Regions from separate parts of the Pseudidiomarina fusca genome, predicted to be linked through region 1. Evidence: predicted binding sites of a transcription regulator. Region 1 holds the regulator's gene; each other region holds the start of a gene.
What was found. Region 1 encodes NrdR, which represses ribonucleotide reductase genes. Its sites were predicted from a motif close to AAACACNANATNTNGTGTTT; they were not measured.
Positions count from the first base shown of each region.

Region 1 (10,341 bases):
CTTCGTACACTGGCAAAATTAAATCTAAAGCGGTTTGCCCATTACTTGGTAGCGTTTCGTTATTGTCGCGAATTGGGGTGACTCGTTGGCCCCATTTAATGATGCCGGCGCCACAGGTTAGGCCACCACCGAAAACTGCTGACACAATAGTATCACCCGGTTTAACGATACCCTGCTCAACCGCTTCACAAAAAGCGATAGGCAAGGTAGCAGAAGAGGTATTGCCGTATTTTTGAATATTAATCACGGTTTTCTCTTCCGGCACATGACACATCTTGGCCAAGTAATCGATAAGGCGCTTATTCGCTTGATGCGGTATGAGTGAGTCTATGTCATCGGTCGTCAAACCGGTTTCTGCAAACACCTTTTCAACGGCCATGTTCATGCCTTTCACTGCCCGCTTGAAAATCTCTTGGCCAACAAAATTAAACGGCATGATGCCGTCAAAGCCAAAGCGGTCAAAACTCATGCCAAACTCTAACGCCAGAACATCGCGGGCATCAGCATCGCAAGTGACGTGAGAGGCTAATAAGCCGCATTCTTCGGTAGTTGCTTCCAGCACCATAGCGCCAGCGCCGTCACCAAAGAGCACTGCGCTTTCACGCTTGGTCCAATCCAAAATGCGGGTTAAGCGCTCAGCTCCAATAATCAGTACTTTTTTATGGGCGCCGGTGCGAATCGCTTGCGTTGCATAATGCATCCCATATAAAAAACTGCTGCAGGCAGCATTAAGATCAAATGCCGCAGCATATTTGGCACCCAAATCACGCTGCACAGCTGAGGCCACATTGGGGATAATTTCGTCTGGGGTACAGGTACCAACAATGATTAAATCAAGGTCATTGGCATCAAGGCCAGCTGCGGCCAAGGCATTGCGCGCCGCTACTGTGGCTAATTTGGAGGTGCCGACGTAGCTTACCCGACGTTCTTCAATACCAGTACGGGTGCGAATCCACTCATCCGAGGTATCTAAAAAAGTAGCTAAATCGTCGTTGGTCATAATAGCTGGCGGCAAGCATTTGCCCCAGCCGGTAATTTCTGCGTATATTTTCACGTTATATAAACCTATAGTCACCTGTCGTTTTTCGCTATCATAGCACGATTGTTAACAAGAGAAATGTCCGACCATTTAATCAGCTTATGAACTCACGTCAATCAATACGTACGGGCACGCCTAGCGCTGCTACCACTTTCACTACCGAACTTGGTAGTTGGCACCTACAACGCTTTCCGGCGCGCAAGCAAGATCCTTTGCAGGCTTGGGATGCGGCTGATGAACTTATACATAGTTGGCTAGCGACGCAGCGTCCGCAATGGCAGGCACCGCTATTAATTAATGATAGTTTTGGTGCACTGCTGATGGCTTGCCACTCTGAGCTACTCACTCCGCCACCGGTCGTTCATAGCTTAACCGACTCTTACGTGAGCCAGCGTGGCTTTCAACACAATAGCAAACTAAATCAGCTGAACCTGCAACTACCGGCTTTAAACCTCTTACAACCGCTGCAAAACTTGCCACCTAATATTGATGCTGTGCTTTTGAAAATACCGAAAAGTATCAGCTTATTAGAGTTTCAATTAGCAACGCTAGCTACCACACTGAAACCAGGCACCCCCATAGTGGCAGCGGCGAAAAGTAAGTTATTTACTCCTAGCGTGCGGCAACTGTTTGAACGTTACTGCGATAATGTCTCGGTATCCCTTGCCAGTAAAAAGTCTCGCACCTTAGAGGCGCAGCTGAAAGCAGTTGCAGACGCTGAACCTGCCGATTTTATTGATGCATGGCAACTGCCTGAATACGGCCTAGAAATGCGCCATCATGCAGGGGTATTTGCCCGTAATGCACTTGATATTGGCGCTCGGTTTATGCTGCAACACATGCCCGCTGCGGGCGCCAATCGGGTTATCGATTTAGGTTGCGGTAATGGCATCCTGGGGATTGTTTATGCACAGCAATCGCCTCACAGCCAAGTGACTTGGGTCGATGAATCTTATTTGGCTATGGCCTCTTGCCGCACTAATATCGACTTGAATTTGCCTCACTCTGAAGCTTATCAAACTCGGGTGGACGATTGTTTGAGTCAACAACCAAGTGCGAGTGCTGATTTGATTCTATGTAATCCTCCGTTTCATCAAGAACATGCGGTTACCGAACATATCGCGCGGCAGATGTTCCGTGATGCTAAGCGCGTGCTGCAACCAAACGGTGAATTATGGCTGGTCGCCAATCGTCACTTACCTTATTATGCTAGCCTTAAGCGTTTGTTTAAACAGGTAGATCAACACGCACAAAATGCCAAATTTGTGATTTGGAGAGCTCGAGGTTAACCATGCTGAAACAGCTTTATTCTCATTTTATTTTAGGTACGTTCCTGCTGACCGCCTTGCTAGCGCCCGCAGCTGCAGAAATTCAACCAAACAACCAGTTTCCGCGAGTGAAGATGGTCACCAGTGCCGGTGATATCGTGGTTGAATTAAACCGTGCTAAAGCCCCACTCACCGTCAAAAACTTTCTTGAGTACGTTGAAATTGGGAGTTACAACAACACAATTTTTCACCGCATTGTGCCCGGTTTTGTGGTGCAAGGTGGTGGCTACGATGCTGACTTTAAAGCCAAAGTAGAGCGCCCTGCTATTGTCAATGAATCTGGTAATGGGCTGAGCAACAGTTATGGCACCATCGCCATGGCCCGAGTGAGCGATCCGCACTCAGCAACCCGCCAGTTTTATTTTAACGTCGCCGACAATACCAAACTAGACCCGAGCAGTAGCCGTTGGGGCTACGCTGTGTTTGGCTGGGTTGTTGAGGGTGAAGACGTGCTAGAGCAGCTCGCGGCAACTGAAACCCATGTGTTTCATGAGCCTACCGGTTGGGGTGATGTGCCGCTTGAGCCGCCCATGCTGATTCGTATTGATGTGCTGCCGGCGCTCTAATGTCAGCTACCCCTTGGTATAAAGATTTCGCTGTTTACCGAGAGCCAAGGATCTGGGTGATTTTTGGTTTTGGCATGATCAGTGGGTTTCCGTGGGTGCTGATCGGCTCCATGCTCTCCGCTTGGCTGCAAGAAGCCGGAGTAAATCGAGCCAATATCGGTTTATTTGGTATTGTTTTTATTGCTTATTCCATCAATGCACTTTGGTCACCTGTCATTGATCGGGTGCGCCTACCCTGGCTCGCTCGCCACTTGGGACAACGCCGTAGTTGGCTACTGGTCTGTTTACTCGGTATTTTGGCGGCGACCGCCGGTTTGGGCTGGCTGGATGTTACTGCGCAAACCTGGTGGATTGCACTGTTAGCTGTGGTTATCGCGTTTTTATCAGCAACCCAAGATATCGCTATTGATGCCTACCGCATTGAAAGCTTCGGTGCCCACGAAGCGCGCCTACAATCCGCTGGCGCCGCCATGGCAACAGCAGGCTGGTGGACTGGTTACAGCGGCCTTGGCGCCATTCCGTTTTTTCTGGTGGATGGCACCCATTGGAACTGGCAACAAGCCTACAGCCTGCTCACCCTCGTGATGGTGGCGCAAATCTTTTGGGTTATTCTGGCGCCAAACTCCACTCGCTACTCAGCGGTCACCACCCAATTAAAGGCTGGCCAAAGTTGGTTTCACCATACTCTGGTTGCACCCATAGCAGAATTTTTTAAACGCAGCGGCTGGCGATTAGCCCTGAGCATGTTGGCTTTTATCTTTTTGTTTAAGATTGGCGAGGCCTTTTTAGGCCGAATGTCGATTGTGTTCTATAAAGAAATCGGTTTCACCAACGATGACATTGCCATTTACTCAAAATTAGTCACTTGGTGGGTCACCATCGTTTTCGCAATTTTGGGGAGCTTAGTTAATTTACGCCTTGGCATAGTGCGCGGCCTCCTTATTGGTGGTTTAGCCATGGCCGCTTCTAATCTGCTCTTTGCTTGGATAGCCGGGGTGGGGCCTAATACCAACCTACTGTTGGCTGCGGTGATTATCGATGGCTTTACCGGTGCTTGGTCTACGGTCGCCTTTGTTGCCTTTATTAGCTTGTTGTGTAACCGCGCCTTCACCGCTACCCAATACGCCCTGCTTGCCTCGCTGGGTAACCTTGGCCGTACCTTACTCTCATCTTACAGTGGCTTCGTGGTAAATGCTCTTGACGGAGATTGGCAGCTATTTTTTGTGCTCACCGCCTTGATGGTGGTTCCTAGCCTATTGATTCTATTAGCACTCCGTAAGCCATTACTGCGTTTAGAAGTAGCTTACCAGCAGGATTCCAATTAACATGCGTTGGGCCGTCGTTGGTAACGGTGCCCTGGGTAGTTTGGTGGCCATCAAACTCCAGCAACAAGGGCTACAAGTGAGCCTGTGCCCACGCCAGCAACCCGCTGTTGGGCATCTGCAACTGAGTTTTTCAAACCAGCACTATCAGTTAATGACCACTTCATTCGAGCAACTTGAGCCTGGAACCTGCATTTTTGCAGCAGTAAAAGCCTATCAAGTGCAGCCTCTACTCGTACAGTTAGCCCAAGCGCAATTGCTAGAGCGCTGCCCGTTGATTTTAAGTTATAACGGTATGCTCACTCATGAACAGCAGTTGTTACCGGCGCATACTCTCTTTTGGAGCACCACTCACGGCGCCTATCGGCAAGGGCCATTATTAGTTCACGCTGGTGTGGGGCAAAGCTGGCTGGGCTACAGCGTTCCGCAGGCGGCTACGGCTAATAATCCCCCCAGCCCTTGGCTAGTGCCGCAAATACAACAACAATTAGCGGCTGCTTTGCCGCCATTAGCCTGGAGTGACGAGATTAAATTAGTGCGTTGGCACAAGCTCGCCACCAACTGTTTAATTAATGCGTTGACAGTGATTTACGACTGTCCGAACGGCGATCTTTTACAGCTACCCGTACAGCAATTGCAAATGCAACTGGCGACTGAGATCGTTGCCTTAGCTAAGCATGAACAAGTGTCTCTCGATGCTCCGCAACTACTCGCACAGGCGCGCCAAGTGATGCAAAAAACAGCGGCAAATCGCTCGTCGATGCTCAGTGATGTGCGCCAACAGCGACCAACTGAAATTGATTATTTGAATGGATTTGTAGCTCAGCAAAGTGCTCAGTTAGGTCTTGCTGCCCCAGCCAATACCCAGCTGTGGCAGCAACTTACAGAGATTACGCAGGGTTATTTGGGTCTTCAATAAAATCAACCACTTCTAGGCCAAACCCTGACAGCGCTGAATAACGCTTGGGAGAGCTCATCAACCGCATTTGATGGACGCCTAAATCAGCCAAGATTTGTGATCCGATACCGACGTTACGAGAGGCATTAGAGGCGGCCGCCGTTGGCTTTCTTTCGCCACGATCTTCTGCCGCAAAATGAGCAATTTGCTCAAGCATGCCGGCACTATCTTGATGCCGCCCAATAACCACTAGAACACCGCTGTTGGCACCAATAAATTCCATCGCATGAGCGAGCGGCCAGCTGCGCTTAGCAGCGCGCTCAGTGGCAAAGAGGTCATTAAAAGTATCTTGCAAATGAACTCGTACATTCACCGGCTCAGAGCTATTAATGTCACCCTTAACTAAGGCATAGTGGGCTTGTTTATCAATGGTGTCTTGATACGCAATTAACTCAAATTCACCGTACGCGGTGGGCAGTTTACAGTGCGCTTGGCGCTGCACAGTTTTCTCGGTTAACGAGCGGTACTCAATGAGATCAGCAATAGTACCGATCTTGATATCATGCTCAGCGGCAAATTTTTCTAAGTCTGGCCGCCGCGCCATGCTGCCATCTTCATTTAAGATTTCCACAATCACTGCCGCTGGTTCAAACCCAGCCAATCTCGCTAAGTCACAGCCGGCTTCGGTATGGCCAGCCCGATTCAGCACCCCACCTGGCTTGGCTTTCAACGGGAAAATATGGCCTGGCATGACCAAATCGCTTGGCTTAGCATCGGCTGCTACCGCCGCTTGCACCGTACGAGCTCGGTCTGCCGCTGAAATCCCGGTGGTAACCCCTTCTGCGGCTTCAATAGAGACCGTAAAATTAGTGGCGTAAGGGGCGTTGTTTTGATTCACCATGAGCGGCAAACGCAATTGCTCGCAGCGTTCTTCGGTCAGCGTTAAGCAGATCAGTCCCCTGCCGTAACGTGCCATGAAATTGATTGCCGCTGGCGTAACACACTCTGCCGCCAGAATTAAATCCCCTTCGTTTTCACGGTCTTCATCATCCATGAGAATAACCATCTTACCCTGCTTAATATCAGCAATAATATCGGCAGCACTATGTAACGAGCTAGTTGTTGATGGCAAACTGGTCACGATGAAAGGTCTCCTTGGTTCGCGTTGATGGTGGCGGTAATACGAAGATCGGCCCCCACCTGGCGAACATCTCGATAGGTTAAGGTGGGCGCTTGCGCGAGCTGCTGCCATACCGGCAAAGCAAATAAACCTTGCGCACTTGCACCTAATAATTTCGGGGCTAAATATAAAATAAGTTCATCAACCCAACCGGCTGCAATCAATGCGCCGGCCAAGTTCGCCCCACATTCGGTCCAAACCGAATTAATCTGATACGTTTGGGCTAGCTGGTGTAACAGCTCAGCTAAATCTATCTGGCCACTGCTAGTTACTGGCAACTGCAAAATTGTTACCTGCTCCGGCCAAGTTCTGGTCGTCGTCAGTTCGGCACTATGCACCAATAAAATAGGCGCAGCGGTTGCTGTGCTTTCGGTAAAGAGCGGCTCATCACCCTTTAATTTTCCCTGACTATCGATGATCACGCGCAGTGGCTGTTGTTGTACCCATTCGCCGCGCGCCGTCAATCGGGCTTGGTCAGCTAGCACCGTGGTCGCAGTACTCAAAATGGCACTACTTTGGGCGCGAAAACGATGCACATCGGCTCTTGCTGCGCTGCTGGTGAGCCATTGGCTGGCGCCATTTGCTAAGGCTGTTTGGCCATCTAATGATGCTGCCATTTTCAGTCTGAGCCAGGGCCGTTGCCGTTGCATCCGAGCGATAAAACCGCAGTTTAAGGCACGCGCTTGGGTTTCTAACACGCCAACCAGCACCTCAATACCCGCTGCTCGTAAACGTGAGATACCTTGCCCACTCACCAGCGGATTCGGATCTTGCATCGCCACCACAACTTGCGCCACTTGGGCTTTGATGAGTGCATCTGCGCATGGAGGAGTACGACCGAAATGGCTACATGGTTCAAGCGTCACATAGGCAGTGCCATGCTTGGCTGATGCGCCGGCGGCAGCTAAGGCATGTACTTCAGCATGAGGCTCACCGGCTCGTTGATGCCAGCCTTCGCCAACGATCTGGCCGTGCTGCACAATCACACATCCCACCATAGGATTTGGCGCAGCGCTAAACCGCCCTTGCGCAGCTAAATCAAGGGCACGTTGCATATAGAATTGGTGGCACCTAACTGGGGTATTAGTCATTGAGACGAGCTATTTCTTCACCAAATTCACGAATATCATCAAAGGCGCGATACACCGAGGCAAACCGGATGTATGCGACTTTATCCAAGGCTTTGAGGTTTTCCATCACTAAGCCACCAATCATTTTGCTGGTGACTTCACGTTCGCCCGTTGCCCTTAATGACGATTTGACATTCTGCATGGCTTGCTCAATGGCTTCGAGACTAACCGGACGTTTTTCTAAAGCGCGTAATAAGCCACTACGCAATTTATCTTCGTTAAAAGGTTCGCGAGTGCCATCGGACTTTATAACTCGAGGCATGATCAACTCTGCCGTCTCAAACGTCGTAAAGCGCTCTTTACACTCGGTGCATTCGCGCCGACGCCGCACTGAGGCGCCGTCGGCAACTAACCGAGAATCGATGACTTTGGTATCTTGCGTGCCACAAAAAGGACAATGCATAATAACTTTCCTTGCCTAACCTAATGAACTCATCGCCCTAATTCTCGACCAAAGAGTTGCTTATCCGTATACCGGGAAGCGCTTACAAAGGGCTTTTACTTGGTCACGCACGGCACTGATGGCTGCTTCGTCGTTAATATTATCTAACACGTCACAAATCCAGTGTGCCACTTGCTCAGCTTCTGCTTGCTTAAAGCCACGACGCGTAATAGCTGGGGTACCTAGCCGTAATCCTGACGTCACAAAAGGTGAACGCGGGTCGTTGGGTACGGAGTTTTTATTTACCGTAATATAGGCCCGACCTAAAGCTGCATCAGCGTCTTTACCCGTGATATCTTTATCAATTAAATCAACTAAGAACAAATGGTTTTGGGTGCCACCAGAGACAATCTTGTAACCGCGTTCTTGCATCACTTTCACCATTGCATTGGCGTTGGTTAACACCTGCTGCTGGTACGCTTTAAACTCTGGCTCCATCGCCTCTTTGAACGCTACTGCCTTAGCAGCAATCACATGCATTAGAGGGCCACCTTGGCTACCTGGGAACACACCACCGTTAAGTTTTTTGTGCAATTCAGGGTCATCTTTACCTGATAAAATCAAACCACTACGCGGGCCAGCTAAGGTTTTGTGGGTGGTGGTGGTGACTACATCAGCAAAAGGTACCGGGTTCGGATAGAGACCTGCTGCCACTAACCCAGCCACATGCGCCATATCCACTAGCAAATAAGCGCCTACTTCGTCCGCAATTTCGCGGAACTTAGCCCAATCGACAATACCTGAATAAGCAGAAAAACCAGCCACGATCATTTTAGGCTGGTGCTGCAAGGCTAGCTCACGCACTTCGGCATAGTTAATTTCGCCAGTACTTTCATCTAAACCATACTGCACCGCATGGTAGAGTTTGCCAGAGAAGTTCACATGGGAACCATGGGTTAGGTGGCCGCCATGGGCCAAGCTCATACCCAATACCGTATCACCAGCGTTTAAGAGCGCTAAAAACACTGCTGAGTTAGCCTGTGAACCAGCATGCGGTTGCACGTTCGCATAGCAAGCGCCAAACAACTGCTTGGCTCGCTCAATGGCTAAATCTTCAACCACATCAACAAATTCACAACCACCGTAGTAACGTTTGTGCGGATAGCCTTCTGCGTACTTATTGGTTAACTGCGAACCTTGCGCTTGTAACACGCGTGGGCTGGTGTAATTTTCTGACGCAATAAGTTCGATATGCTCTTCTTGACGTTGTACTTCATCGGTCATCGCTTGCCACAACTCAGCATCATAGCTAGCAATGTTCATCTCATGTTTTAACATCAGGGCTCCTAACTGCAGCAGCTGCCGGAGTGACAGCGGGTTATTGGAAATATCTGTGCGCTAGTTTACCAATATACTTGGGTTAGCGCCAACTTAAGGGTTAAAATAGTCCATTAAGATTTCACCCTCACAAGGAACATGGGCAGTTATGGCACAATATATCTATTCGATGTCGCGGGTCAGTAAAGTCGTCCCGCCGAAAAAGACGATTTTAAAAGACATTTCGTTATCTTTCTTTCCTGGCGCAAAGATTGGGGTATTAGGTTTAAACGGCGCTGGTAAATCCACCCTGTTACGCATCATGGCAGGTATCGATAAAGAAATTGAAGGCGAAGCCCGACCGCTCGCTGGTATTGAAATTGGCTATTTGCCACAAGAACCACAATTAGACGAAGACAAAACTGTCCGTGAAACCGTAGAAGAAGCCGTGGCTGACGTGAAAAATGCGCTAGCTGAGCTCGATCAGGTTTATGCAGCCTACGCGGAAGAAGATGCTGACTTTGATGCTTTAGCGAAAAAACAAGGCCAGCTAGAGGCTATCCTGCAAGCTAAAGACGGTCACAACTTAGACAATATGCTAGAGCGTGCAGCTGACTCGCTTCGCTTACCGCCGTGGGATACCAAAATCAAAGTATTATCGGGTGGTGAACGTCGCCGCGTAGCCATTTGCCGTTTGCTACTGAGCAAACCTGATATGTTGCTATTAGATGAGCCAACTAACCACTTGGATGCTGAATCGGTCGCTTGGTTAGAACGTTTCTTACACGACTACGAAGGTACCGTGGTTGCCATTACCCACGACCGTTATTTCTTAGATAACGTGGCGGGCTGGATTTTAGAGCTTGACCGTGGCTATGGCATCCCTTGGGAAGGCAACTACTCGTCTTGGCTAGAACAAAAAGAACAACGTCTTGAGCAAGAAGAGAAACAAGAAAAAGCTCGGCAACGCAGTATTAAACAAGAACTTGAGTGGGTACGGCAAAATCCTAAAGGGCGTCAAGCAAAAAGCAAGGCGCGGATGGCTCGGTTTGAAGAACTGCAAAGCGGTGATTACCAAAAACGCAACGAAACCAACGAGCTATTTATTCCACCAGGCCCACGCTTGGGCGATAAGGTACTTGAAGTTCAGCACTTGCATAAGGCCTACGATGGTCGGGT
Region 1 is NZ_JANFPJ010000009.1:53,466-63,806, forward strand. It holds gene NOG12_RS05805 (ketoacyl-ACP synthase III) at 1-1,054, opposite strand, end outside; gene NOG12_RS05810 (methyltransferase) at 1,141-2,328, shown strand; gene NOG12_RS05815 (peptidylprolyl isomerase) at 2,331-2,933, shown strand; gene NOG12_RS05820 (AmpG family muropeptide MFS transporter) at 2,933-4,258, shown strand; gene NOG12_RS05825 (ketopantoate reductase family protein) at 4,260-5,174, shown strand; gene ribBA (bifunctional 3,4-dihydroxy-2-butanone-4-phosphate synthase/GTP cyclohydrolase II) at 5,146-6,219, opposite strand; gene ribD (bifunctional diaminohydroxyphosphoribosylaminopyrimidine deaminase/5-amino-6-(5-phosphoribosylamino)uracil reductase RibD) at 6,291-7,424, opposite strand; gene nrdR (transcriptional regulator NrdR) at 7,417-7,866, opposite strand; gene glyA (serine hydroxymethyltransferase) at 7,927-9,183, opposite strand; gene ettA (energy-dependent translational throttle protein EttA) at 9,332-10,341, shown strand, end outside.

Region 2 (10,341 bases), on a different contig from region 1:
TAAGGCAGACAGGGTAGAGTTACGCATACCGTATTGTTGTACATCACGACGTAACTGGTCCCAATCAAGATGCAATGGCTCTTGGCAAACGCTATCCAGATCTTTCTTGTAAGTATCGATTGGCATCACACCTTTGGCATAGGTGGTTTCATTAAACTTAGGACAAGCACCAAGCTCTTTCGCTAAGTTCATGGAAGCCTTCATCAAGTAGTATTGAATAGCCTCAAAAGTGCGATGAGTTAACGCGTTCGCGGAACCATCAGAATAACGGACCCCGTTTTTAGCTAAATAATAAGCGTAGTTAATTACCCCAATGCCCAACGTACGACGGCCCATGGTTGCGTTACGAGCGGCAGGTACGGGATATTCTTGATAATCGAGTAAGCTATCAAGCGCACGCACGGCTAAATCAGCCATTTCATCAAGTTCATCTAATGATTTAATCGCACCTAAGTTAAAGGCCGACAGCGTACATAAAGCGATTTCACCTTCTTCATCATTCACGTGGCGCAATGGCTTCGTTGGCAAGGCGATTTCTAAACACAGGTTACTTTGTCGAATAGGTGCAACCGCCGGGTCAAACGGACTGTGAGTGTTGCAATGGTCCACGTTTTGCAGGTAAATGCGACCTGTACTAGCACGTTCTTGCATGAATAAACTAAAGAGTTCAATGGCTTTGATACGCTTTTTGCGAATGCTATCGTCGGCTTCGTATTGCAGATAGAGGCGTTCAAATTCTTCTTGATTAGCAAAGAAAGCATCGTATAAACCAGGGACATCAGACGGGCTAAACAAAGTGATGTAGTCGTCTTTGATTAAGCGCTGATACATAACACGGTTGAATTGCACGCCATAATCTAAGTGGCGCACACGGTTCTCTTCAACGCCGCGGTTGTTTTTAAGAACCAGCAAGCTTTCTACTTCTAGGTGCCAAAGCGGATAGAACAGGGTAGCGGCACCGCCACGAACACCGCCCTGAGAACAGCTTTTAACTGCGGTCTGGAAGTACTTATAAAATGGAATACAGCCGGTGTGGAAAGCTTCGCCACCACGAATGGCACTACCAAGCGCACGGATACGGCCAGCGTTGATGCCAATCCCAGCACGTTGAGAAACGTACTTAACAATAGCACTTGCAGTGGCGTTAATTGAATCTAAGCTGTCGCCTGTTTCAATCAATACGCACGAACTAAACTGGCGCGTAGGTGTACGAACGCCTGACATGATAGGGGTTGGCAAGGAGATCTTAAACAATGACGTGGCATCGTAAAAACGCTGCACATAGCTCATCCGAGTTTCTTTCGGATAGTTCGCAAACAAACAGGCCGCGACTAAGACATACAAAAATTGCGCACTTTCATAGAGCTCACCGGTCACTCGGTTTTGCACCAAGTATTTGCCTTCTAATTGCTTCACCGCTGCGTAGGAAAAGTTCAAGTCGCGGGCGTGATCGATAAAATCGTTCATTTGCTCGAATTCTTCGCGCGTGTAGTCAGTCAACAAATGTTTATCGTAACGACCCGCAGCAACCATTTTAGTGACTTGATCATACAAATGGGGCGGCTCAAATTGGTTATAAGCTAATTTACGCAGATGGAAAACTGCTAAGCGCGCTGCTAAATACTGATAATCAGGTGCTTCTTCAGAGATAAGGTCAGCGGCAGCTTTGATGATGGTCTCGTGAATATCTTCAGTCTTAATACCGTCATAAAATTGGATATGGGATTTAATTTCAACTTGTGATACCGAAACGTTGTTCAAGCCTTCGGCTGCCCAACTAATCACACGGTGAATTTTGTCTAGGTTTAAAGGTTCGCGTTCACCGCTACGTTTAGTTACGAAAAGCTTTTGGTTCATGAGGCGCATCCATCGTTGTTATGGTTGTTTTGTCTAGCCACAAGATATAGTGCGTGTTGCGACCGCTCGACGGTTTTATACACAATATCTTGGGATGAATGAATGGGGTTATCCTAGCACTTATCGCACACTGATCAAGTGCGTTTACGTTACAAAAAGGGGAAGGTTTGACTAACCGAAGTGTAGGCTTTCGCTAAAACCTACGGTGCAATAGAGGTTTAGTAAAATCAAGCACTCTGAAAAAAAATATTGGAAATTTTTTTACCGTCATTAGCTGACGTTTTGTTGCTCAATGAAAACCGATTAGAAAGCGGAGGTTTGGTTAGATAAATCTACATATGGACGTTTCAGTGGTGTGACTGTCTATATGTTGTGCTGGTTTTTTTGGTGAAAACTGCGAAGCAGCGCTGCTGGCACTTTTTGTTGGTGCCGAATCAAGGCCAAAATCCAGACCAGCGCAAGCCCCGTAGTTAGGCCAAGAGATCATAATTAAGTTAATAAATCGAGTAACTCTAAGGGGGTTTCGATGAAACTGTCGGCTCCCCACGCGGTTGGCGTTTCGATGGCACTGATGTAGCCATAATTCGCCACAATAGTGCGCATGCCAGCAGCGCGACCGGCTTGAATATCCCGCTCGGCATCGCCCACGTACCAACAATCGTCCGCCACTACTTGTAGTGCTTGGGTAGCGTGCAGTAGGGGTTGTGGTGATGGTTTCGCTACTGCTAAGGTATCGCCGCAAACAACCACCTCGATTGCAGCTAATTCAGGAAAGCTAGGCAGCAGTTGCACGGTTAAGGCCGTTGGTTTATTGGTGACAATCGCAACCGGTATCTGTTGCTGTTGTAGTTGTGCTAGCAGTTCGCTAACCCCAGCAAAAAGCTGGGTTTGTTCAGCAATAGCTTCGCTATAAAAACTTAAGAACTTGTGTCTGAGTTCGTCTTTGCGTTGTTCAAATTCAGCTTCACCGTAGGCAAAGCGTAAAAGCCCAGCGGAGCCATGAGAGGCAATCGGAGTGTAATCACTAGCACTCACTAAGGGGCGTTGCTCAGCCCTAAGGACGCGGTTTAAAGCTGCGCCTAAGTCAGGGGCGGTATCTAACAGGGTGCCATCTAAATCAAACAGGATTGCAGCTGGACGTGACATGCTTAGTCCTTCAACGGTTTGGTTAAACAGACGATGTAATTTACATCAACATTGTTCTGGTCTAAGTAAAAGCCGCGCCACGGCAGGTAATGGAGCCCAGTCATGCTTTGCGCAACCAATCCAGCAGCATCGGTCATGCGCAATAATTCAGCCGGTTGAATGAACTTTTGGTGCTGATGCGTGCCTTTCGGTACCCACTGCAGCACATATTCTGCCGCAACGATCCCAAGCAGCCAAGATTTTAGATTACGGTTCAAGGTTGAGAAAAACACCTTACCACCTGGCTTAACCAAGTCTGCTGCCGCTTGGACTATCGCCGCCGGGTTGGGCACGTGTTCGAGCATTTCTAAACAGGTGACCACGTCAAACTGGCCTGGCTCGCTCGCGGCCAGTTGTTCGGCTGGGATAAATTGATAGTCAATTTGTAGCTGGCTTTCTAAGGCATGTAATCTGGCTACTTGCAACGATTGTTCAGCCAAATCAATGCCGGTCACCTGAGCACCAGCACGGGCTAGGCCTTCTGCCAACAAGCCGCCACCGCAACCAATATCGACAATACGGCTACCAAACACACCATCACAGGCAGCTTGGATAAAGTCTAAGCGCAACGGATTAATTTGATGCAGCGGTTTAAACTCTCCGGCGGGGTCCCACCAACGTGAGGCGATGGCACTGAATTTTTCAATTTCTGCAGGATCAACATTAGAACTTGTGGTCATAGGGCTTCTGCTACGGCTTAAAAGTAGGTACAGTGTACCCAACCTACAGGGATAAAAAAAGATGCGATAGTAAGCCCGTACGGGTACAATGGCGTTATCTTGTAAAACTATAAAAAGACAGATCGTTTAGGGATATAACTACTATGAGTGATCTCGCCAGAGAAGTCGTTCCGGTTAACATTGAAGATGAGTTGAAGAGTTCGTATTTAGATTACGCCATGAGTGTAATTGTCGGTCGAGCTTTACCGGACGTTCGTGACGGCCTCAAGCCAGTTCACCGTCGTGTACTGTTTGCGATGAATGAACTGCGTAATGACTACAACAAGCCTTACAAAAAATCAGCGCGTATTGTTGGTGACGTGATCGGTAAATATCACCCTCATGGTGATATTGCTGTGTATGACACCATCGTGCGGATGGCTCAGCCATTCTCGTTGCGTTACATGTTGGTTGATGGTCAAGGTAACTTTGGTTCAGTAGACGGTGACTCGGCGGCAGCCATGCGTTACACCGAAATTCGGATGGCAAAAATTGCCAGCGAGTTGCTCTCTGACCTAGAAAAAGAAACCGTTAACTTTGTGCCTAACTATGACGGCACAGAGCAAATTCCTGATGTTTTACCGACCCGAGTACCTAACTTATTAGTGAATGGTTCGTCGGGTATTGCGGTTGGCATGGCTACCAATATTCCGCCGCACAACCTCACAGAAGTGGTGAATGGCTGCTTGGCCATGATTGAAAACCCAGACATCACCATTGATGAATTGATGGATTACATTCCGGGCCCAGATTTTCCAACAGCGGCATCCATTTCAGGTCGCTCAGGCATCGTTGAAGCCTATCGTACCGGGCGTGGTCGTATTCATTTACGCGCCAAAGCTGAGATTGAAACGGGAGATAATGGCCGTGAAACCATCATTGTTTCTGAAATCCCGTATCAAGTTAACAAAGCTAAACTGATTGAAAAAATCGCTGAATTAGTTAAAGAAAAACGTCTGGAAGGGATCAGCGCTTTACGCGATGAATCTGATAAAGACGGGATGCGGATTGTCATCGAATTAAAACGCGGTGAAGTAGGTGAGGTGGTCTTGAACCACCTGTACGCCAATACGCAAATGCAAGTGGTGTTCGGTATTAACATGGTGGCGTTGGATAAAAACCAACCGCGCCTGTTTAACTTACGCGACATGCTGCATTGCTTTATTTTGCACCGGCGTGAAGTGGTTACCCGCCGCTCTGTGTATGAGCTGCGTAAAGCTCGTGAGCGGGCCCACATCTTAGAAGGCTTAGCCATTGCGCTAGCTAACATCGATGAGATCATTGAGCTGATTCGTCGGTCACAAACAGCGGCCGATGCGAAGGCTGGTTTAACCAGTCGCGCTTGGCGTTTAGGCGATGTTGCCGCGATGCTAGAACGGGCTGGGGTTGATGCAGCGCGGCCTGATCATCTGGATGAAAAATACGGTATTCGTGACGGTGAGTACCATTTAACTGACGAGCAAGCACAAGCTATCTTGGATTTACGTTTGCACAAGTTGACTGGTCTTGAGCATGAAAAAATCCTAGATGAATACAAAGGCTTGTTGCAGGTTATTGAAGAATTACTGTTGATTTTGAATAGCCCAGAGCGGCTCATGGAAGTGATTCGTGAAGAGCTAGAGAAAATCAAAGCTGATTATGGTGATGCGCGACGTACGGAAATTACGGCGGCAGCACACGATATCAGCATGGAAGACTTGATTAATGAAGAAGACGTGGTGGTGACTTTGTCGCACCATGGCTACGTGAAGTACCAGCCACTTACCGAATATGAAGCACAGCGTCGCGGCGGCAAAGGTAAAGCCGCAACTAAGATGAAAGATGAAGATTTCATTGAGCGCTTGTGGGTGGCGAATACGCACGACACCATTCTATGCTTCTCAACCCGCGGTAAAATCTATTGGATGAAAGTGTACCAATTACCGCTGGCTAACCGCACTTCGCGTGGCCGTCCTATCGTCAACTTGTTGCCGTTAGAAGCGGATGAAAGGATCACTGCGATTCTGCCAACGCGCGATTACCCAGAAGATAAATTTATCATCATGGCCACCCGTAACGGTACCGTGAAGAAGACCCCAATGGTGGAATATTCGCGGCAACGTAAAGGCGGCATTATTGCGCTTAACTTGGTTGAAGGCGATGAGTTGATTGGGGTTGATGTGACTACCGCTGGTGATGAGATCATGCTGTTCTCGAATGCTGGTAAAGTAGTTCGCTTTAGCGAAGATCAAGTTCGTTCGGTAAGCCGTACTGCTACAGGTGTCCGCGGTATTCGCCTAGAAGCTGGGCAGCATGTGGTTAGCTTGATTGTGCCGCGCACTGGTGACGAACTCGAACTTGCGGACGACGGTGAAGCAGAAATGCCATCGGTGCTTACGGTGACTGAAAATGGCTACGGTAAGCGTACGCCAATCACTGAGTATCCAGCTAAGAGCCGTGCTACCAAAGGTGTGGTTTCGATTAAGGTGAGTGAGCGTAACGGCCAAGTCGTCGGTGCGATGGAAGTGATTGATAGTAATCAAATCATGCTCATTAGTAACAAAGGCACCTTGGTACGGACTCGCGTCAGTGAAGTTTCAGTGGTTGGCCGTAACACTCAAGGGGTGCGCTTGATTCGTACCGGCGATGATGAAAAAGTAGTTGGATTACAACGGGTTGATGATATCGACGAGGACGAAGAACTGGATCCATTGTTGAATGAACCTGTTGAAGGCGAAACAGACGAGCCGCTAGATGATGAAGCGGATGACGAAACCGATGTTGTAGAAGGTGAGGAATAAGCCATGAGCGCCCCGTTTAATTTTTCTGCGGGGCCGGCAATGTTGCCGGCAGAAGTAATGCAACAAGCGCGCGATGAGTTTTTAAACTGGAATGATTTAGGCATTTCAGTGATGGAAATAAGTCACCGCGACCCAGCGTTTATTCGCTTGGCTGAGCAGGCTGAGCAAGATTTACGCGATTTGATGGCTATTCCAGACCACTATAAAGTGCTGTTTATGCATGGTGGTGGACGCGGTCAATTCAGTGCTGTCCCACAAAATATTGCGGCTACTGATGCGACCGTGGATTATCTAAACTGCGGGATTTGGTCTGACTTTGCGATTCGTGAAGCACAAAAGTACGTGCGCCATGTCAATGTTGTCGGCGCGGCCGTGCAAACCGATCAAGGTAAAGCAATAAGTCATCCAGACTCATGGCAGTTATCTGAACATGCAGCGTACTTTCATTATTGCCCGAATGAGACAGTGGACGGTATTGCGGTGCATGAGATACCGCAAGTGAATGCTCCCATTGTGGCTGATATGTCGTCGAATATTCTCTCTGAGCCGCTGGACGTGAGTAAGTTTGGCGTTATCTATGCCGGTGCACAAAAGAATATAGGTCCTTCTGGTTTCGCGATTAGTATTGTGCGTGAAGATTTGTTAGGTCACGCGCAAACGAATACCTCCACCATTATGGATTATACCGTGCAGGCCAAAGAAGGCTCGATGTATAACACTCCTAACACCTTTGCATGGTATTTATCAGCCTTGGTGTTTCAATGGTTAAAACGCCAAGGTGGGGTGACTGCGATAGGTGAACTAAACCGAGCTAAAGCAGCTAAGCTTTACCACTACATTGATCAATCAGACTTTTATTCAAACCCGGTGCATCCAGATTATCGTTCACGCATGAATATTCCGTTTTTACTGGCTGATAGCTCGCTTGATAATGCCTTTTTAGAACAGGCTGCAGCGGCTGGTTTAGTGGGTTTAAAAGGGCATAGGTTTGTGGGTGGTATGCGCGCCAGTATTTATAATGCGATGCCAATGGCCGGCGTGGATGCGCTGGTGGAATTTATGGCTGAGTTTGAACGTAAGGTGTGATGTCGCGCAAGCAAGAGCGCTGTTAGCTATTGGATATTAGCTATTGGCGTGGGCACCCTTTACTGACAACGAACAACGAACAACGAACAACCAGGAAACTCATGACAAACTTTGATGCAAAATCTCTCGCTAATGTTGGCGTACGTAACTTAAGCCCATACCAGGCAGGTAAACCCATTGAAGAGCTTGAGCGCGAACTAGGGCTAACAGATATCGTGAAACTCGCTTCGAACGAAAATCCGCTAGGGTTGAGCAAGCAGGTTACCGCAGCTTTGCAAGATACCTTAGCCGGATTAGCTCGCTATCCTGACGCCAACGGTTTTTATCTAAAGAGCAAACTGGCTGAGAAACTGGGTGTAAATATTAATCAAATCACCTTAGGTAACGGCTCCAACGATGTCTTAGAACTGTTGGCGCGTACCTTTGTTAACGAACATCATGAAGTGCTGTTTTCGCAACATGCGTTTGTGGTGTATCCATTGGTAACTCAAGCTATTGGTGCCAAGGGTATTGCAGTACCAGCGAAAAACTATGGTCACGATTTGGATGCTATGGCCGCAGCTATTACCGATAAAACACGAATGATTTTTATCGCTAATCCAAATAACCCAACCGGTACTTTCTTAACCACGGCTGAGCTAGAAAGTTTCTTAGCTAAAGTACCTGCGCAGGTGTTGGTGGTGTTAGACGAAGCTTACTACGAATACGTGCCTGCAGCTGAACGAGCGCCTTCGGTTGAATGGGTTCAGCGCTATCCTAATTTGATTGTAAGCCGTACCTTTTCTAAAGCTTATGGCTTAGCCGGCTTACGAGCCGGTTATGCGGTGACTCATGCGGATATCGCAGATTTAATGAATCGGGTGCGTCAGCCATTTAACATGAACAGCTTGAGCCTAAAGGCTGCTGAAGTTGTCTTAGATGATGCTGATTATTTAGCCCAATCTATTGCTGTCAACCAGGCAGGAATGGCACAACTGATTGAATTTTGTGAACAATTTAACTTAGCTTACATTCCATCCTATGGAAACTTTTTGACCATTGAAGTTGGAGCTAATGCGGCCGATATTTATCAGCAGTTACTGCATAAAGGCGTGATTGTGCGGCCGGTAGCTGGGTACCAATTACCGAACCACTTACGCGTAAGTATTGGCCTTGAACACGAAAACCAAGTGTTTATTGATGCACTAAAAAGCATTCTACTGTAATCAGTTATTGGGGTTATTGATGCGATGAGCGGTAGGATAGCGTTACGTGGATTAAGCTCTTGTGCGGGCGAGGTTACTTTGCCCGGTTCAAAAAGTATCGCGAATCGTGCCTTATTAATGGCGGCCTTGTGTAGTAACTCAGATTCGAATTCTGGTTCTCATTCTGGGTCTGCCCCGGCAGTTACTCGGGTAACGAATTTACTGCGCAGCGACGACACTGAACGCATGCTCGAAGCTTTGACTGCGTTAGGCGTGCGGATTGAGCTTGATGCCAACGACCCCAGCCAGGTTACCGTGCATGGTTGCGGTGGTGATTGGCCTTATTGGCAAGCTAACCCGACGGCAACCCTTGAGTTGTTCCTAGGTAATGCAGGCACTGCGGTACGGCCGTTGACCGCAGTCTTGGCTGCCACCGTACCCGCAACCGCAGCTGTAGTGATAGCCGGCGATGCACGCATGCATGAACGTCCGCTCGCGGCGTTGACCGATACCTTGCAAGCCGGCCATGCTTCAATCAAGTTTCTACAACAGCCAGGCTATCCGCCGTTACGACTCGGTGCTGGTTTGTGTGGGGGCTCGCTGCAAGTAGACGGGAGTGCCTCAAGCCAATACATTTCGGCGCTACTGATGGCGCTACCTTTGTTGGCGGATGACACCTTGTTAGAGCTGACCGGCGAGGTGGTATCTTGGCCCTACATTGAATTAACTCTGGCTATGTTACGACGTTTTGGTATCACCATTGCCCAAGTGAGTGCCCATGAGTTTTTCATTGCCGGTGGACAACGCTATCAAAGCCCTCAGCAGTATTGGGTAGAAGGGGATGCCAGTGCGGCCTCGTACTGGTTAGCGGCGGCGGCGATTAGCGGTGGTCCGTTAACGGTTAAAGGGGTGGGTGCAGATAGCATTCAAGGCGATATAGCCTTTGCCGATTACCTTGCGCAAATGGGCGCTGAGGTTGATATCCAGCCGCAACAAATCAGGGTGAGCCGCCAGTTATCCGAGCCGTTACAAGCTTTAGATGCTGATTTAAATGCCATCCCTGATGCCGCCATGACTTTTGCCACTTTGGCGTTGTTTGCCGAGGGCACCACAAACATCCGCAATATCGCCAATTGGCGGATTAAAGAAACCGATCGCCTGCACGCTATGGCGACTGAGCTGCGCAAAGTGGGGGCTCAGGTGGTTGAGCATGCTGATGGCATTGAAATCACTGCGCCGGCCCAATTGCAGCATGCTGAGATTGCCACCTACGATGACCATCGGATGGCGATGTGCTTTTCATTGTTAGGTTTCAGTGCCAGTGGCGTGACTATTCTTGACCCTGATTGCTGTCGCAAAACCTACCCGCGTTATTTCGAAGATTTTTGTGCGGTAACGCAAACGTCGAGTAAGGTTCATCGTAAGTTCACCGAATAAAGGTGCAATTTTCTGCCAATTCCGTATAATTGCGGCGCTTTTATTGGGTAGGGGATAGCATGACCAAACAGATTCCGGTAATCACCATCGATG
Region 2 is NZ_JANFPJ010000003.1:223,835-234,175, reverse strand. It holds gene nrdA (class 1a ribonucleoside-diphosphate reductase subunit alpha) at 1-1,857, opposite strand, end outside; gene NOG12_RS02800 (HAD family hydrolase) at 2,347-3,003, opposite strand; gene ubiG (bifunctional 2-polyprenyl-6-hydroxyphenol methylase/3-demethylubiquinol 3-O-methyltransferase UbiG) at 3,006-3,722, opposite strand; gene gyrA (DNA gyrase subunit A) at 3,866-6,541, shown strand; gene serC (3-phosphoserine/phosphohydroxythreonine transaminase) at 6,545-7,627, shown strand; gene hisC (histidinol-phosphate transaminase) at 7,729-8,832, shown strand; gene aroA (3-phosphoshikimate 1-carboxyvinyltransferase) at 8,857-10,248, shown strand; gene cmk ((d)CMP kinase) at 10,308-10,341, shown strand, end outside.
Region 2: a site for NrdR is predicted at 1,893-1,912, ahead of nrdA (class 1a ribonucleoside-diphosphate reductase subunit alpha). Genes of this name have one in related genera too.

Region 3 (10,341 bases), on a different contig from region 1:
ACAATGGTGGTAAAGTCGTGATAACCAGGTGAATGCTCGATGATCATTCGCGCGGTGTCGTACAAAAACTGCAAGCGCACATTGCTTTGAGAAATGGCTCGGGTTTGTTCATCGACGCGTTTTTCAAGATTGCCATACATGTAACCCACAGCTTCGTTCATTTTATTCAAGGTGCCCGAGAGCACACCTAGCTCATCACGCATGGGATGATTCACACGGGCGGTAAAGTCGCCCTGACCAATTCTTTTGGCGGCGAGAGTTAAAACCTCTAATGGATACTTAACGCGGGTGCGTAACCAATAGAAAATAACCAGCGCTAAACCAATGCTAGAAAACAACGAGAGCACCTGAATTAATCGAATGGAACGTATGCGCTGCTCGGCATCTTGTTGAATGGCGGTAACAAAGCGATTAATTTGGTCTATTTGCGGCAAAATCTGTTGTTGTAAATTAGCACTGGTGACCACGCCATCGGCTATTTGCTGCTGGAATTGCTGCCAACTGGTTCGAGTTTGCGTATATAAGGTTGCTAAATCAGACTCACTATGGCTAAAACGGTTAAAGACTTGATGATGCCAACTTTGTTCAAATTCGGCTTGCATGGCTGCTGCTGCAGCACTATCAGCATCATGTAATTGATGCCAGCTGTATTGATACGCTTGGTAGCGCAGTGAGCCTGCAATATTTATGGCTAAGGCATCTTGATCTGCTTTTTCTGAGAGCCAATACGAAGCCAACAGCGTGACTACGGTAAGCGCCACCATAAAACTCAAAGCAAAACCAATGCGTGTCACAATAGATGAATTAGGCATAGACAATTAGGAGTCAAACTCTTGGGTTGATTTAAACAGATGCGTTAGTGTACCTCGGATAGCAACTGAACAACAATCAACCGTAAAAAAAGCGGCAGCACCTAAGTGCCACCGCCTTTAACTTCACCTTTAATTTCAGGCTGTGATTAAGCTATATGCTGTTGTTCACGTGAGCTTTTATCAAACCACAAGCCATACACCACTTGCCAGCTGATAGCAAAAGCACCGACGATAAAGACCACGTCGCCAACAGTGCGCACCCAACGTAGACCCTCTAGCAACGGTTGTTGCATAAAGGCTTCGCTACGTGCATACCATAAACCTTCAGACGCTGATGCATAGAACTGGATGAAGCCAACTGGCAGCAAGCTAGTAAATAGCATCATGCCAAGGCCAATGTTCATCCACCAGAATGCAGTGGTCATCAGTTTATCGTTAAATTGCAGGTTTGGACGAATGTAGCGCAAGATGAGTAAGACAAAACCTAGCGCTAAGAAGCCATACACCCCAAACAAGGCCGCGTGAGCGTGAGTTGGTGTGGTGTTCAAACCTTGAATATAGTACAGCGAGATAGGTGGGTTAATCATGAAACCTAACACGCCAGCACCTAACATGTTCCAGAAGGCTACCGCAACAAAGCACATGAGTGGCCATTTAATGCGTTGCATCCACTCAGCTTTGCGTTGCAAGCTCCAGTTTTCCCAAGCTTCGTAGCCCAAGACAATCAAGGGAACGACTTCTAGCGCAGAGAAAGTTGCACCAACGGCCATCACGGGAGTGGTGGTACCGGCAAAGTACAAGTGGTGGAAAGTACCAGGTACGCCGCCAAGCATAAACAACGATGCTGACGCTAAGGTGGCCGTAGTAGCCATTTTTCTAGAAACCAAGCCCATGCTATGGAAAATAAAGGCTAGGGCAGCGGTGGCAAATACTTCAAAGAAGCCTTCTACCCACAAGTGCACGATCCACCAGCGCCAGTATTCCATCACTGATAAGTGAGTACGTTCGCCATAGAAGAAGCCAGCACCGTAGAACAGGCCAATAGCAACAACAGATGCGGTGAGTAGTGCTAATAAGTTCTTGTCGCCTGGTTGACGAAGAGCGTGGAAGACACCGCGCATCATCAACACTAACCAGAACACGATACCTAAGAACTTACCAATCTGCCATGCACGACCGAGGTCGACGTATTCATAACCTTGGTGACCCCACCAGAAGCTTAAGTGCTCAGGCATAATTTGAGCAATAGAGAGGAAGTTACCAATAAAGGTACCAGCAACCACTACAACTAACGCCCAAAATAGTAGGTCGACTCCTAGTTTTTGATACTTAGGATCTTTACCACCATTAATGATAGGTGCTAAGAATAAGCCAGCAGCTAAGAAGCCAGTAGCAATCCAGAACATGGCCGCTTGTAAGTGCCAAGTACGCACTAGCGAGTAGGGCAACCACTCAGACACGTTAATACCATAGAATTCTTGACCTTCTACAGTGTAGTGAGCAGTAAAGCCACCTAACAAAACTTGTAAAGCAAACAACGCCACGACGATAAAGCAATATTTACCTAGTGCTTTTTGTGATGGTGTAAGTTTGAAGGTAGTGATTGGATCTTGCTTAGGAATCTCAATTTCTTCTTCATCGTGGTCGCGCAAGAAAGCCCAACCCCAAATCAAAGCACCGATACCAGCAATCAGTAAAATCACACTAATAATAGACCAAATGATATTCTCAGCACTTGGCTTATTATCAATAAGCGGCTCATGCGGCCAGTTATTGGTGTAGGTGACATTGCTATCAGGGCGTTCAGTAGCGGCTGACCAAGCAGTCCAGAAAAAGAACTCAGTCATACGCTCGCGTCGCTCAAGGCTCGGCAAGGTGTTCTCTTTCATTGCATAGCTTTCGCGCGTGCTTTGTAGCTCAGGAGCATCGCTGAATAAGCGAATATAATAATCCGCTACGTCATTGATGGCTGCTACTCGAGTCTCACTTAGTAGCACCGTATCAGTTGCAGCATCGTAGGTGTTGGTACGATATTCCTGTTTTAACGCAAATTGCAGAGCATTTTGCTCAGCTGGGCTCAAGCTATCGTAGCTCATGCCGTAATCACGTTGCGCTACAATTTCTAACCAAGCTACGAGCTCACGGTGTAACCAGTCTGCAGTCCAATCGGGTGCTTGATAAGCACCATGGCCCCAGATCGAGCCTAATTGCATACCACCGATGGATTGCCAAGCGGTTTGACCATCGAGAATACTCTCTTCAGTCATTAACACTTGTCCCGATTCCGTCACGTACTGCGCTGGAATAGGCGGTGCTTCGCGGTATACCTCTTTACCAAAATAACCCAAGATACCAAAGGTAATCGCTAGGATGCCGATGAGTATCCACCAAAGTTTCTTATAACCGGCCATATGGCACCTCCGGTTGTTGTTGTTGATTCATGCGAGAGTCTCCCTTTATTGCATTTCGCACGCATTCATAGATGAGTACCCTTTCCTTATAGCAAGTCTCGTGCCAACTTTTATCCATCTGATTTTATTGGTTTTTGTTTGTTTTTAGGGTAGATATAACCGCACTTTTTGAGGGTGCTAGTAACCCGTAGGGTTATTTTTACCCACCAGCATGTTTTGGCTAGCTTGGCCAAGCGGCGTTCAGAGTTTTTCAGGCTGCTTATTTATTGATCCGGATCAACACAATATCTAGGTGATCGTCTAGGCTTTAACACAATATATAGATGCAAATAAGCAATCAAGCACAATATGTGGGGTTTTAATGCGCTACTGTTCAGAGCAAATAGCCTTTCAGGAGGTGCCCGGCGAAGTCTCGTTGGCTTATACCATCACCGGCTGCCCTGTGGGTTGTAAAGGCTGTCATAGCGTTGATAGCTGGCCCGCTCATAGCGGAGTGGAATTAACCCCAGAGTATTTTACGAAGCGGCTGCAGCAATATCGGGGCCTCATCACCTGCGTGTTGTTTTTAGGGGGTGAATGGTACCCAGAGCAATTACTGCACTTACTTAAATTAGCTCGTGAGCAGGGGCTAGAAACCTGTCTGTATACCGGTTATGAGCAGGTGCTGCCTGCACTCCGCGAACAGCTCACCTATTTAAAAACGGGCCCTTGGATAGCTGAGCTTGGTGGCCTAGATAGTCCAAACACAAATCAGAAGTTTATTGATTTACGCAATCAACAACTACTAAACGTGCGCTTTTTAAGCACTGATTAAAACAAGGAGCATACCTATGTTGCGCTTATACCCCGATCAAGTAGACGCCAAAGTTGACTTTATTCAGCAATATCTCCATGCCGAAAATGCCGCTGATGGCTCAAAAATGGATGCTAATGCGAACGTGACGCAAAAGAATATTGCGACGCTAGAGTCAGAAATCATGAAGGATTTTTTTGTTCAAGTGAACCGCAAGCAAGTCAGCAATAAAATTGCAGAGTTGTTTGGCCCGCCGTTGGCGCAGGAGTATATTCGTCAAATAGAAGATCATGAGATTTATGTGCATGATGAAACTAGCTTAAAGCCTTACTGTGTGTCGGTTACCATGTATCCGTTTTTACGTGATGGGCTCACTAAGTTGGGCGGCGAATCAAAAGCACCAAAACACCTAGAAAGCTTTTGTGGCACTTTCGTGAACTTCGTCTTTGCGGTGAGCTCACAGTTTGCCGGGGCCGTCGCCACCGTCGAATTTTTGGCTTACTTTGATTATTTTGCTCGTAAAGATTACGGTGATAACTACCTAGAAACACATCGCCATCAGATTGAAAACCACTTACAGCACGTCGTGTATGCCCTCAATCAGCCCGCGGCAGCGCGCGGTTATCAAAGTGTCTTCTGGAATATCTCAGTCTATGACCAGCATTATTTTGAAAGTATGTTTGGTGACTTTGTCTTTCCCGCCGATTTCAGCAAATCATCATGGCAATCGGTGAGCCAGCTTCAGGACTTTTTCTTACATTGGTTTAATGAAGAACGGAAGAAAACCATACTCACTTTCCCGGTCGTTACCGTGGCTATGCTGACCGAAAATGGTCAGTGCAAAGATCAGCAATTTGCTCAGCATATTGCCCATGAATTATCTGTCGGTAACTCATTCTTCGTGTATCTGTCACCCAATGCCGATTCGTTAGCTTCTTGCTGTCGTTTACGCTCTGAAATTAGTGATAATACCTTTTCTTACACCCTTGGTGCTGGTGGCGTCGCGACCGGATCCATTAATGTGATCACCATTAATATGAATCGGTTAGTGCAAGATGGACGCGACTTGGGTGAGGAAATTGAGAAAATTCAAAAATACCAAGTGGCCTATCGGCTGCTCATGGAAGATTACCAAGCAGCCGGTTTACTCACGGTTTACGATGCTGGTTTTATTACCCTGGATAAGCAGTTCTTAACTATTGGTATCAATGGCATGGTAGAGGCGGCGGAATCGCAAGGTTTAACGGCCAGTAATAATCCTGAGTACATTGAATTTGTGCAGCGCCACTTAAAGGTTATTTACGATGCTAATAAAAAAGCCAAACAAGAATATGGCTATATGTTTAATACCGAGTTTGTGCCGGCAGAAAACCTTGGTGTCAAAAATGCGAAGTGGGACCGCGCCGATGGCTATGTTGTGCCGCGTGATTGCTACAACTCCTACTTTTACGTGGTAGAGGATGAACAAACCAATGCAATTGATAAGTTCACCTTACATGGTCATGAATTAATAGAGTTTTTAGATGGTGGCTCGGCTCTACATCTTAACCTAGATGAAAAACTTAACGAGGATGGCTATTTATCACTGTTAAATATTGCTGCTAAAACTGGCTGCAATTATTTCTGTATCAATGTGAAGATTACCATTTGTAATGACTGTGAACATATTGATAAGCGCACCCTGCATAACTGCTCAAGTTGCGGCTCTGACGATATTGATTATGGTACGCGGGTGATTGGCTATTTAAAACGAGTGTCGGCATTTAGTGCTGGGCGTCGGCAAGAACATGCCGCCCGCCATTATCATCGCCAGCCGCAGCGGGCGGTAGAGGCGGCAACATCCCAAGCTGGCTAGCTTGGGATGGTCAGGCCAGCACAAATGATGCTGCCATAGCTAGACTATGGCAGCACCTATCGAGAGCCTCTTCTTAGTTAAACGACTTTAGAGTAGCGTGGAGCCGTAGCTGCATCGTCTAAGTAGGCGTCAAAGCAGGCACAAATACTCCGTACCCATAAGCGACCCAATTCAGTAACACGTAATTGCGAGTCATCAATGGTCACCAGCCCATCCTCAATAAAGGGGGCTAATTTCTGTTTAGCATTGGCAAAGTAAGTCCAAAAATCAGTCAACTGCCAAGCCTGTGCAAACGCAGCAATATCCAATTCAAAGTGGCAGATAACTTGCGAAATAAGTGCGGCGCGCAAGCGGTCATCTGCGTTCAGTTCAAATCCTTTAATAACCGGTAGGCGTTGTGCCTTCAGGTGCTTGTAATAGTCAGGTAGTTCTTTGCTGTTTTGCCAAAGCACCCCATCAATTTGGCTAATGGAAGAAGCTCCAATCCCCAACAAAGCATCCTGGCCGCTGGTGGTGTAGCCTTGGAAGTTACGCTGTAAGCGCCCTTGTTGCTGAGCAATAGCAAGTTCATCAGATGTTTTTGCAAAGTGGTCCATACCAATAAACTGATAACCGGCAGCGTTAAAACGAGTAATCCCAAGCTGCAACAGTTCTAACTTAATCGATGGCTTAGGTAAGCTCTCAGTTGGGATTTTTGCTTGACCAGCAAAACGTGCCGGCAAATGAGCGTAGCTAAATAACGATACCCGGTCGGGAGCCAAGGCAATCACTTGATCAATTGAGGCTTTAAAGGTTTCTGGACGCTGGTAAGGTAAACCGTAGATTAGGTCTAGGTTGATCGACTTAAAGCCCAATTCTTTGGACAGCTCTACTTGATGTCGGATGAGATCGGTATCTTGGACACGGTTAATCGCAATCTGTACTTTTTCGTCAAAGTCTTGCACCCCATAGCTTACACGATTAAAACCGAGCGCTCGTAAATGCCGTAATTTTTCATCACTACAGCTGCGTGGGTCGATTTCGATACTCCACTCAGCATCGTCAGTGAAACTGAAGTGTTGATGTAGCAAATCATCTAAGCGTGACAATTGTTGCTCGGTTAAAAAGGTTGGGGTACCACCGCCCATATGCACAGACTCAAACTTACGAGCCCCTAACAGCTTGGCGTACATCGCCATTTCTTCGGCTAAGTAATCAAGATAGATATCGGCTTTGTGCTGATGCCGAGTAATCACCTTATTGCAGCCGCAGTAGTAACAAAGCTTGTGACAGAAAGGTAAATGAATATAGAGGCTTAACTTTTCTGGCGCATCAGCCAGGGTGCGCTCTAAAGTACCGATCGGAAACTTATCATGCAGCGCCAAGGCGGTCGGATACGAGGTATAACGCGGACCGTTAATGTTGTATTTATCAATGAGCTCTTGGCTCCAGGTGATATTTGCTACTGATGCGTTCATGCGTTACCCCTTGGTGACACCTTGGTTAAATTCTGTCGCTCATAATACTTGATGCAGATCAGAATTTTGATACGCCTGAAGGGGTATAAGCTTGCTGCTGCAAAATACGCTCGGCTAAGGCCTGATTAAACCTAAAAATAGGCTTGGGCAGGCGTTGATTCAACTCAATGGTGTCCAATAAGTTCTTCACTTCAAGCCCTAATTCAGTGTCACCTTTGATCAATAATTTGCGTCGGAAGAACAAGGTATCCGGGTCTACTTTGCCACTTAGCATCAGCAATAAATACTCACTATTGCCGCGCATGGTAACGTCTGCTTGCGGGCCGTCAAAAGTTACTTGTAGGCGTGGTCGTAGGCCTTGGTTGGCGAGGGATACGCTGAACTTTAAGGCTAAGTCTGGCACCTCAATAAGAACCCATCGCTGGCGCAAGAAAGCAAATTTATCGGCCACCAGTTCATCGTTGAGAACATGGTTAAGAGCTTGCGCGAATAGGCGTTGAGTTACCCCACGCGGGGCTACTTGCAATAAGGATTTAGAAAGGTGTGGGCCCCACTGATAGGCCAGATCTACTACTTTAGGGATAACCATTTATTACCTCGATTAATCAGCCCAGAAAAATTTAACCCGATTATAATACTCATTACCAATGCATGTTTATGGACGGGATCAATAATTATGGAATTACTCTGCCCCGCCGGCAGTATGCCAGCCTTGAAAGCAGCCATTGAAAATGGTGCAGATGCGGTATATGTAGGTTTAAAAGATGAAACTAACGCACGTCATTTTGCTGGTTTAAATCTTGACCAAGCAGGTTTAACTGAAGCCGTTCGGTTTGCGCATAGCCATGGCAAGAAGTTGCATGTTGCCATTAATACCTTTGCGCATGCAGATAGCTGGGAAAACTGGCGGAAAGCGGTTGATATGGCGGTTAAGTGCGGCGCTGATGTGCTCATTTTGGCGGATATTGCGGTGCTAGCTTACGCAGCGGAGCGCTATCCCCAGGTTGAATTACACCTTTCGGTACAAGCCTCAGCCACCAATGCGGCCGCAATAGAGTTTTATCAACAGTTTCATGTGAAGCGCGTGGTGCTGCCGCGCGTGCTCTCGATGAACCAAGTACGTACCCTAGCGCGCACCACCGATGTTGACCTCGAAGTTTTTGCCTTTGGTAGCCTGTGCATTATGGCCGAAGGGCGCTGTTATTTAAGCTCGTACATGACAGGCGAATCACCGAACACCGCAGGAGCTTGTTCACCGGCAAAATACGTACGCTGGGATGAACACGAAGATGGCTCGTTAGAGTCACGGCTAAACAATATTCTGATTGATACCTTTGCCCCCAATGAAACTGCTGGCTATCCCACGTTGTGTAAAGGACGTTTCACCGTCGGTGAAGACACCTATCACGCCTTAGAAGAACCAACCAGCTTGAATACGTTAAGCCTGTTACCGGAGCTACATAAAGAGGGCATTGTGAGTTTAAAAATTGAAGGTCGGCAACGCAGCCCAGCCTATGTCGCCCAGTTAACGCGGGTGTGGCGTCAGGCTATAGACAAAGTGCTAGCAGATCCTGCTAATTTTGCCGTGCAGCCCGACTGGAATACGACTCTCGCAGGTTTATCTGAAGGCAGCCAAACCACTTTGGGTGCCTACCACCGGAAATGGAAGTAATCATGAAATTTTCTCTAGGAGCAATTCAATACTATTGGCCGCAGCAAGTGGTAAAAAACTTCTATCGGCAAGCCGCAGAATCTGCCGTTGATATTGTTTATTTAGGCGAGACGGTCTGTAGTAAAAGGCGTGAACTGAAGTTTACTGATTGGCTGCAAGTCGCTCATGAATTACGCGAGGCGGGCAAACAGGTGGTGCTGTCTACCATGACCCTGTTAGAAGCACCATCCGAGCTACGAGAGCTACGCAAGTATTGTGATAATGGTGAGTTTTTAGTGGAAGCCAACGACGTGGGCGCCATTCGACTACTGCAAGATAACCAACTACCCTTTGTCGCAGGAGCCGCTATCAACTGTTACAACCAACACACGCTGCGGCAATTAATGACGATGGGGATGAGCCGTTGGGTGATGCCGGTTGAATTATCTCGTGACTGGTTGCAGAAATTACTGCAACAGCCGATGGTAAAAGATGTGCGCGATTGCTTAGAAGTTGAAGTGTTTAGCTTTGGGCACATGCCTTTGGCTTGGTCCGGTCGCTGTTTTACGGCGCGCTCAGAAAACCGTGCCAAAGACCAATGCGAACTCTGTTGCATTAAATACCCAGAGGGGCGTCGTGTCGATAGCCAAGAAGGCCAGCAAGTATTTGTTCTAAATGGTATTCAAACGCAATCCGGAACTCGTTATAACTTGGTAAATCAGTTACCTAGCATGCAAGGCTTAGTTGACATAGTGCGTTTAAGTCCGCAGTTAGAAGGCACCTTTTCTTGGTTAGAAAAATTTCGGCAGAACCAGCATGGCGAACAGCCCCAAGCCCTCGAGCCGAACGATAGTAACGGCTATTGGATGGCATTAGCAGGGTTAGTGCAAACAGCATAATTAGGGTTGCTAGCAACCATATAGGAAGACAGCATGATTCAAATTACTGACTTACAAATTGAGCAAAAAATGTGGCCGTTATTGCGGCAAGCTTTTCGGCCGATGTTTTTATTGGGGGCGAGCTTTAGTGCCTTGGCCATCACCTTGTGGCTGCTGGTATTAGCTCAGGTCATCGAGCTGCCCGTGTATGGGCAAACCTTATTCTGGCACAGTCATGAAATGATCTTTGGTTTTGTGGCGGCCATCATCGTGGGCTTTTTGCTGACCGCCGTACAGAATTGGACTGGCTTACGCGCTACCCACGGACGGGCCCTTGGCATCCTCACTGCGGTATGGGTGTTGGGTCGGTTAGGGCTTTTAGTTGGGGCTTGGCTACCTTGGTGGCTGGTAGCTGCGGTTGATCTATTATTTTTACCGTTAGCGGCGATTTTATTGGCTGTGCCCTTAATTGCGGTGAAGCAGC
Region 3 is NZ_JANFPJ010000013.1:28,638-38,978, forward strand. It holds gene NOG12_RS07935 (ATP-binding protein) at 1-812, opposite strand, end outside; gene NOG12_RS07940 (nitric-oxide reductase large subunit) at 959-3,223, opposite strand; gene nrdG (anaerobic ribonucleoside-triphosphate reductase activating protein) at 3,585-4,037, shown strand; gene nrdD (anaerobic ribonucleoside-triphosphate reductase) at 4,054-5,871, shown strand; gene hemN (oxygen-independent coproporphyrinogen III oxidase) at 5,949-7,328, opposite strand; gene ubiT (ubiquinone anaerobic biosynthesis accessory factor UbiT) at 7,387-7,917, opposite strand; gene ubiU (ubiquinone anaerobic biosynthesis protein UbiU) at 8,005-9,000, shown strand; gene NOG12_RS07970 (U32 family peptidase) at 9,003-9,878, shown strand; gene NOG12_RS07975 (NnrS family protein) at 9,912-10,341, shown strand, end outside.
Region 3: a site for NrdR is predicted at 3,563-3,582, ahead of nrdG (anaerobic ribonucleoside-triphosphate reductase activating protein). Genes of this name have one in related genera too.